2 regions of the Nitrosomonas sp. TNE100 genome follow, and region 2 is predicted to be linked to the other one. Evidence: predicted binding sites of a transcription regulator. Region 2 holds the regulator's gene; the other holds the start of a gene.
The links. Region 2 encodes sigma-54, which starts transcription at its own class of promoters, with help from an activator protein. Its sites were predicted from a motif close to TGGCACNNTTCCTGCT; they were not measured.

Region 1: the regulator sigma-54 is predicted to act here: its motif matches at 1,361-1,376, upstream of ACZ5EJ_RS02705 (N-acyl amino acid synthase FeeM domain-containing protein).

Annotation. Positions count from the first base shown of each region.
Region 1 covers NZ_AP040997.1:536,764-540,092, reverse strand. Annotated here, with positions in the region: gene ACZ5EJ_RS02720 (TerC family protein) at 1-84, opposite strand, end outside; gene ACZ5EJ_RS02715 (hypothetical protein) at 577-744, opposite strand; gene ACZ5EJ_RS02710 (hypothetical protein) at 774-917, opposite strand; gene ACZ5EJ_RS02705 (N-acyl amino acid synthase FeeM domain-containing protein) at 1,492-2,355, shown strand; gene ACZ5EJ_RS02700 (ThiF family adenylyltransferase) at 2,483-3,329, shown strand, end outside.
Region 2 covers NZ_AP040997.1:2,247,592-2,250,920, forward strand. Annotated here, with positions in the region: gene lptA (lipopolysaccharide transport periplasmic protein LptA) at 1-116, shown strand, start outside; gene lptB (LPS export ABC transporter ATP-binding protein) at 168-890, shown strand; gene ACZ5EJ_RS10770 (RNA polymerase factor sigma-54) at 896-2,359, shown strand; gene hpf (ribosome hibernation-promoting factor, HPF/YfiA family) at 2,534-2,869, shown strand; gene ptsN (PTS IIA-like nitrogen regulatory protein PtsN) at 3,110-3,329, shown strand, end outside.

The DNA.
Region 1 (3,329 bases), 780 kb from region 2:
ATCAATCCCCAGCACAATTTCCAAAAAAATCAGTGTTGCCAAACCTGCCCACGCAGCAGGATCGACTACCCATTCAAAAAACACTTTTACTGATATCCGAAATAAATTGAGAAACTGTAATCAAGAATTTGAAATACCCGGATCCGGGTAAAAAGAAGTTGTACAGCGGACAGAAGCAAGCAACCAATATAGCACAAGTTTTTTTCAGCTAATCAAATACTGAAAACAGAAATCACGCTCTGTCATGTGCCGAGAGAGGGAACAAAGACAACTTTATCCATTCTATCAATGCTCACCCTCTTGCGGAGAAACAACGAGGGCTTGACCTGACAAACAAGTGTGTCGAAAATTTTTATACTCTTTAATCACCCTCATACTCAATGCAAAGGTACAAGAGCGATCGTAAAAGCATACGCCAGGTTCACGGTGTCAAGGCGGCCAATCATCAACTGAGGCATCCTAGGAACCGCCTATAACAGCGAGAAACTGCGCAAAATTACCTCAATCTTTTTATCTTCCTTCGCCAGTTCGCGCAAGGTATGAAGCATGCGCGTCAGACTGCAGCCAAAGGTCATTTTACAGCTCCCGTTCAAGCTGCTTAAGGCGTGTGTCCATAGGACGCAGTGTTGCATAGCGATCCCATACAATGAAACCAATCAGACCAAATATGTCGGCAATTCTCACCAGCATCAGCTGCTGGATAAAATCCAGCCGCCGGTCTATGGCTTCAAAACGCTGATCCATTTTCTCCCGCATCGCTATAAAACGTAAATCTATTTTTCTTCCAGCGCTTTTTGCCCTGCCCTAAGCTCCGCCAATGATTCAACGATTTCACGATCAGTAATACGCGGCGTAATCTCCACCGCAAAAGCGGATACTGCCTGCAAGCTAATGAGGAACAACAAAATTCTGATCATTTCAGCCAAATTTATCCTTATGCAAACTCAAAACTGTTCCATCTATGTATGTCTATATACAATCAAATTCAAGAAAAATAAATATAGCAGAACCAGCAACTTGCTCCTTCCGTTCTTTTTATTAAGGAAGGTAAGCTCCACATAATTCGCATAGCCTACGAGATCACGGCAATCCAGGCCTTCGCACCCCCACTGCCGAATTGCTTCATGCCCACAGCATTCACGAGAACGAGTTTTGTTGCTCCTGCTTCGAATACTCTGGCGCAGCCGCCTTGCAACAACCATCACCCCAGCCCAACCGTCTCTCTAAAGAGACAAATAATATTCAATAAAAACAATTGATTATGACTGCTCACAATCTTCATAACAGATTACAGCGACAATTCTCTTCATCAAAAAACAGAAAAATTTATAACTATCTGATTAACAACCATTATTACAAATGGCATGGATTATGCTTTTATTGAAAGCATATTGCAGGTAGTAAATGATTTATCTGCTCCAGTTTATCAAACAACCATTCTTTGAATTACATTTGTTTAATTCAGGAAATGACTTATGAGGAGTATGTTCTATGCAGATCGCGAACCAATCCACGCCGGCAGTTACGGCAAAGAATATCCAGCTAGCAAATCTCGCATTTAATATTCATCACCCCGACTCACCTTCATTCAACTACAGCAGAACACAGCCCCTCCCCCCTCAACAATACCGAATACCAGCCAGCCCGAGTAACTACCCCGATCACACTGAACCGGATTGCCTCCTGCAACACAACGGTTACAGCATTCACCTGGTCAGCTCTCTCAAACAACGCATTAAAGCCACTACACTGATCAAACAGATGTATGCCTTGCGCGGCTACAATACAGAAAGTGCATCTGTTTTTTCACACAAGCCCAATGAATTTACATTTTTAGCAACAATCGGCGATATTGTAGCCGGAACACTTACACTAAAAATTGATTCAGAAGAAGGTCTACTTGCTGATGAACTCTACCAGTCTGAAATAGACTACTTCCGAGAGAAAGGGAGGAGAGTTTGTGAGCTATCGAAGCTGGTACTGGATCCTCAGCATGGTTCAAAGGAAATGATCGCCGTGCTCTTCCAGTTTGCTTATATTTATGCACGCAATCTTTATCAGGTAACAGACTTTTTTTGCGAAGTTAATCCACGCCATGCCACCCCCCAGCGCCGCATGTTTGGATTTCAACTAATTGGAGAAGAAAAAATCTGTCCGCGCGTCAACGCACCCGCAGTCCTGTTGCACTTAGAACACAAATTCATAAAAAACCAGATCAATTCACAGGCCGGAACATGCGATACAAATACAACCAGTCGTTCCTTGTACCCGCATTGCATCCCCTTTCCTTGGATAAATCAAAAATCAACAAGTAATCTACAGACAGTTCAACCCCTTCAGCTAATCTCACATTAGTAACATTTTTCCAGATGTTTTAGATTTTTCAAGAAATCAAATAACGACTAATATTTAAATCATAGAAAACAAATTAAAATCATGCAGAAACATTCGACTTTAGGTAAATAGATTTAAACTTATCAATATGCAGCAGCCATTTATTTATAACGAGGCCTTTTCCCGCAACATCGGTTGGCTGACAAGAGAAGAACAAAATCGATTACAACAAAAAAGAGTCGCTATCGCCGGGCTGGGGGGGGTTGGCGGACTTCATCTATTGACACTCTGTCGGTTGGGAATAGGTAAATTCCATTTGGCCGAATTTGACACTTTTGATCTGGCCAACTTCAACAGACAAATTGGTGCCAACATTGAAACCATAGGATTGAGCAAACTTGATGTCATGATCAGGGAAGCTCTTAAAATTAATCCCGACCTGGAAATTTCCAGATTTCCCGATGGTATAAATGAAGGCAATTCCGAGGCATTTCTGGCTGATGTTGATATTTACATTGATGGCCTGGATTTTTTTGCCTTCAACGCTCGCCAACATATATTTGCATCCTGTGCCGCCAAAAATATCCCCGCAGTAACCGCTGCTCCTTTGGGCATGGGCACAGCAGTACTCAACTTCATGCCAAGAGGCATGACCTTTGAGGATTATTTTGGCTTAAAAAATAGCTTAGAAGAAGAAAAGGGGTTACGTTTTTTTATAGGGCTCGCACCCGCACGCCTGCAAATGAGCTATCTAGTTGATCCGACTACAATTGATCTGGTTAACCGCAAAGGACCGTCCACCATCATGGCCTGCCAGCTTTGTGCAGGAGCAGCCGCAACCGAGGCTCTAAAAATTCTGCTTGGTCGCGGGCCAATCAGAGTAGCACCCAAGGGATATCACTTTGATGCCTATCTAAACAAACTAGCATTCACATGGCGTCCCTGGGGAAATAGGAATCCACTGAGTCGATTAGCCATTTCCCTGGCTCATCGCA
Region 2 (3,329 bases):
ACTTTTTTCAGGTATTTGGCCAGCCTCAAGCGGAAAATGATAAAAATTCTGATCACAGGGTACGTGCCGTGATTCAGCCAAAAGCGAAACAACCTGACGCAGAAACAGAAAAATAAAACTATCAAAAAATATATTTACCACTGTATATCGCCACTCCGGGTCATCTTATGAGTGAATTAAGAGCTGAAAATCTGAAAAAAAAATATCAGTCACGCACCGTCGTGATGGATGTATCTTTCTCTGTTCGCAGCGGCGAGGTTGTTGGTCTGCTTGGCCCTAATGGTGCAGGCAAAACCACCTGTTTCTACATGGTGGTTGGACTGGTTCCATTGAACGGAGGGGAAATATTTCTGGATGAACACAATCTGAGCCAGCTGCCGATTCATCAGCGCGCCCGGTTGGGGTTAAGCTATCTTCCCCAGGAGGCATCAGTTTTCCGTCGGCTTTCGGTCGAAGAAAACATTCTTGCAGTACTAGAATTACAACACTTTCAGAAAGATGAAATGCAGCGGCATCTGGACGGATTGCTACATGACCTGCATATCGGTCATCTGCGTGAGAGCCTAGGCATGAGCCTATCGGGTGGTGAACGCAGGCGTGTAGAAATTGCACGAGCACTGGCATCCCAGCCGCGCTTCATCCTGCTGGACGAACCCTTCGCTGGAGTAGATCCAATTGCCGTTATGGATATCCAGAGAGTCATCGGTTTTCTCAAATCACGCGGAATCGGTGTACTTATCACAGATCATAATGTGCGAGAAACACTGGGGATTTGTGACCGTGCCTATATCATCAGCGAAGGAACCGTGCTTGCCAGTGGAGTCCCTGCTGAAATCATCAATGACGGACGTGTCCGGGAAGTTTATCTGGGGGAGCATTTCAGGCTCTGAAAAATATGAAGCCGACTCTGCAACTCAAGCTTTCTACCGGCCTTACACTGACACCGCAACTGAAACAATCAATTCAGCTGCTTCAACTATCTGCACTTGAACTCAACCAGGAAATCTCACGTATTGTCCAAGAAAACCCTTTGCTTGAGCTGGATGAAGATATCGATCAAGAAAAACTTGAAACTGAAGGACAAGATTCTTCGTTAGTATCATCAGATTTATCTGCTACAGCAGAAGCTAATGAATCCCATGATATTAGAGAAAACACTGAAATATCGAACGACTGGCTAGATGACTCATTGTATTCAGATCAGGGGGCTTTTTTAGACACACGTAGACAAGATGATGAGGAGTATGATCAGGACTATTCTCGCCTGGTTAGCAAACCCGCCAGCTTGCGTGAACACCTGCTCATGCAAATCAGCTTGAGGCAACGTTGCGAACGAAAAAAGAAAATTACCGCGCTGCTGGTGGATAGTCTGGACGATAATGGTTATTTTACTCAGGATCTGGAAGAGCTTGCCAAGTTACTTCCGGTTGAACTGGAAATCGACATCACGGACCTGAAGTCAGCCCTTGCTTATATTCAGCAACTGGATCCGCCCGGCGTGGGAGCACGCAATCTGCGGGAGTGTCTGTCTATACAGCTTTCAGCATTGCCGGATGCAACGCCACTACGAACGGAAGCACTCAAACTGGTCAATGAGCACCTGGAAAGTGTCGCTGCCAAAAATTTCCCATTGCTCAGGAAAGTTCTTGGCTGTGATGAAACCTGTTTACAGTCAGTTTACCAGTTGATCACTCAACTCAATCCCAAGCCTGGCGATGATTTCAACGCAACAACAGCACGTTATGTCATTCCTGATGTGATTGTGACCAAATCGGCTAGAGGCTGGGTGGCACAGCTTAATTCCGATTCAGTTCCGCGTGTGCGCGTTAACCATTTATATGCCGACATTCTGAAGCAGAATCGTAATGAAGCAATCCGACCACTGATGGAGCAACTGAAAGAGGCCCGCTGGCTGATCAGAAATATCGACCAGCGCATGGTTACCATACTCCGGGCCAGTCAGGCGATTATTGATTGCCAGCAAGCATTCCTGGAGCATGGCGAAACAGCTGTGCGCCCCCTTGTTATGCGTGAAATTGCCGAAGTTCTTGGATTACATGAGTCAACCATTTCTCGTATCACAACCCAGAAGTATATGCGGACACCGCACGGTATCTTTGAGCTCAAATATTTCTTTGGAAGCCATATTCCCGCTGAAACGGGTGAAGCACATTCAGCCATAGCTATTCGTGGACTTATTAAGCAATTGATCCAGAATGAGGATCGAAAAAAGCCACTTAATGATAGTCAAGTTTCACAAATACTCGCGCAGCAGGGTATTGTTGTTGCTCGCCGTACTGTTGCAAAATATCGGGAGTTCATGCATATTCCCCCGACTAATTTACGTAAAATACCCTAGGAAAATTCTGAAAAAATCAGCTGATTACCATGAAGCAAATCAAGGTGAAAAAGTACAGTTCACAAATAGCATATGTGTACTCGAAACCTGATTTCAGGTCGGTATAGCCAGACAGATACTTTCAGAGTTTTCCATGATACCCTTGAACACGACTCTCTCACATAAGGAGAAATAATGAATTTGAATCTCACCGGTAATCACGTGGCAATCACACCTGCCATGCGTGACTACGTTACGTCCAAAATCGAGAGGAGCACACGCCACTTTGACAATATCATGGCTATCAATGTGACCCTTTCCGTGGATAAACTCAAACAAAAGGCTGAAGCCACGGTTCACTTACCAGGTAGAGAGATTTTTGTCGAGGCCGATAGCACCGATATGTATGCTTCAATTGATAGTCTGGCAGATAAGCTGGCTCGCCAGATCCTTAAGCATAAGGAAAAAAATATTAGACAGCGCAACGATCAGGGTGGGCTGAAAGATCAGGAATTTGAACAGCCCGAATAAACCCGTCCACTTCTCCTCATATATTTGTAAAGAACTGCAGCAGCAATGCCAGAAAAATCTCGAAAAATGGGACCGTACCTAATCAACAGCCAACTATAGCCATGTTGCCCGCGCAGCGGAAAAGATGACCTACGGAACATCAGCAAGTTGGGCACATATATAGTGAGTGATATAAAAAAACAGTCCCGTTTTCAATAAGAAGAAAACACCGCCTAATTTCCTAAAGTGGTTTGAATCTCCATGAATCTCATTACTCAATTATTGCCGGAATCCAACATTATTATTGATCTGGATGTGACCAGCAAGAAACGTGTATTTGAGCAAGTTGGTCTGTTATTTGAAAATACCCTGCATATTGCGCGCAGCCAGGTTTTTGACAGCTTGTTCGCACGTGAGAAACTCGGATCAACCGGGCTTGGTCAGGGAGTCGCCATCCCGCATGGCCGGATCAAGGGACTGC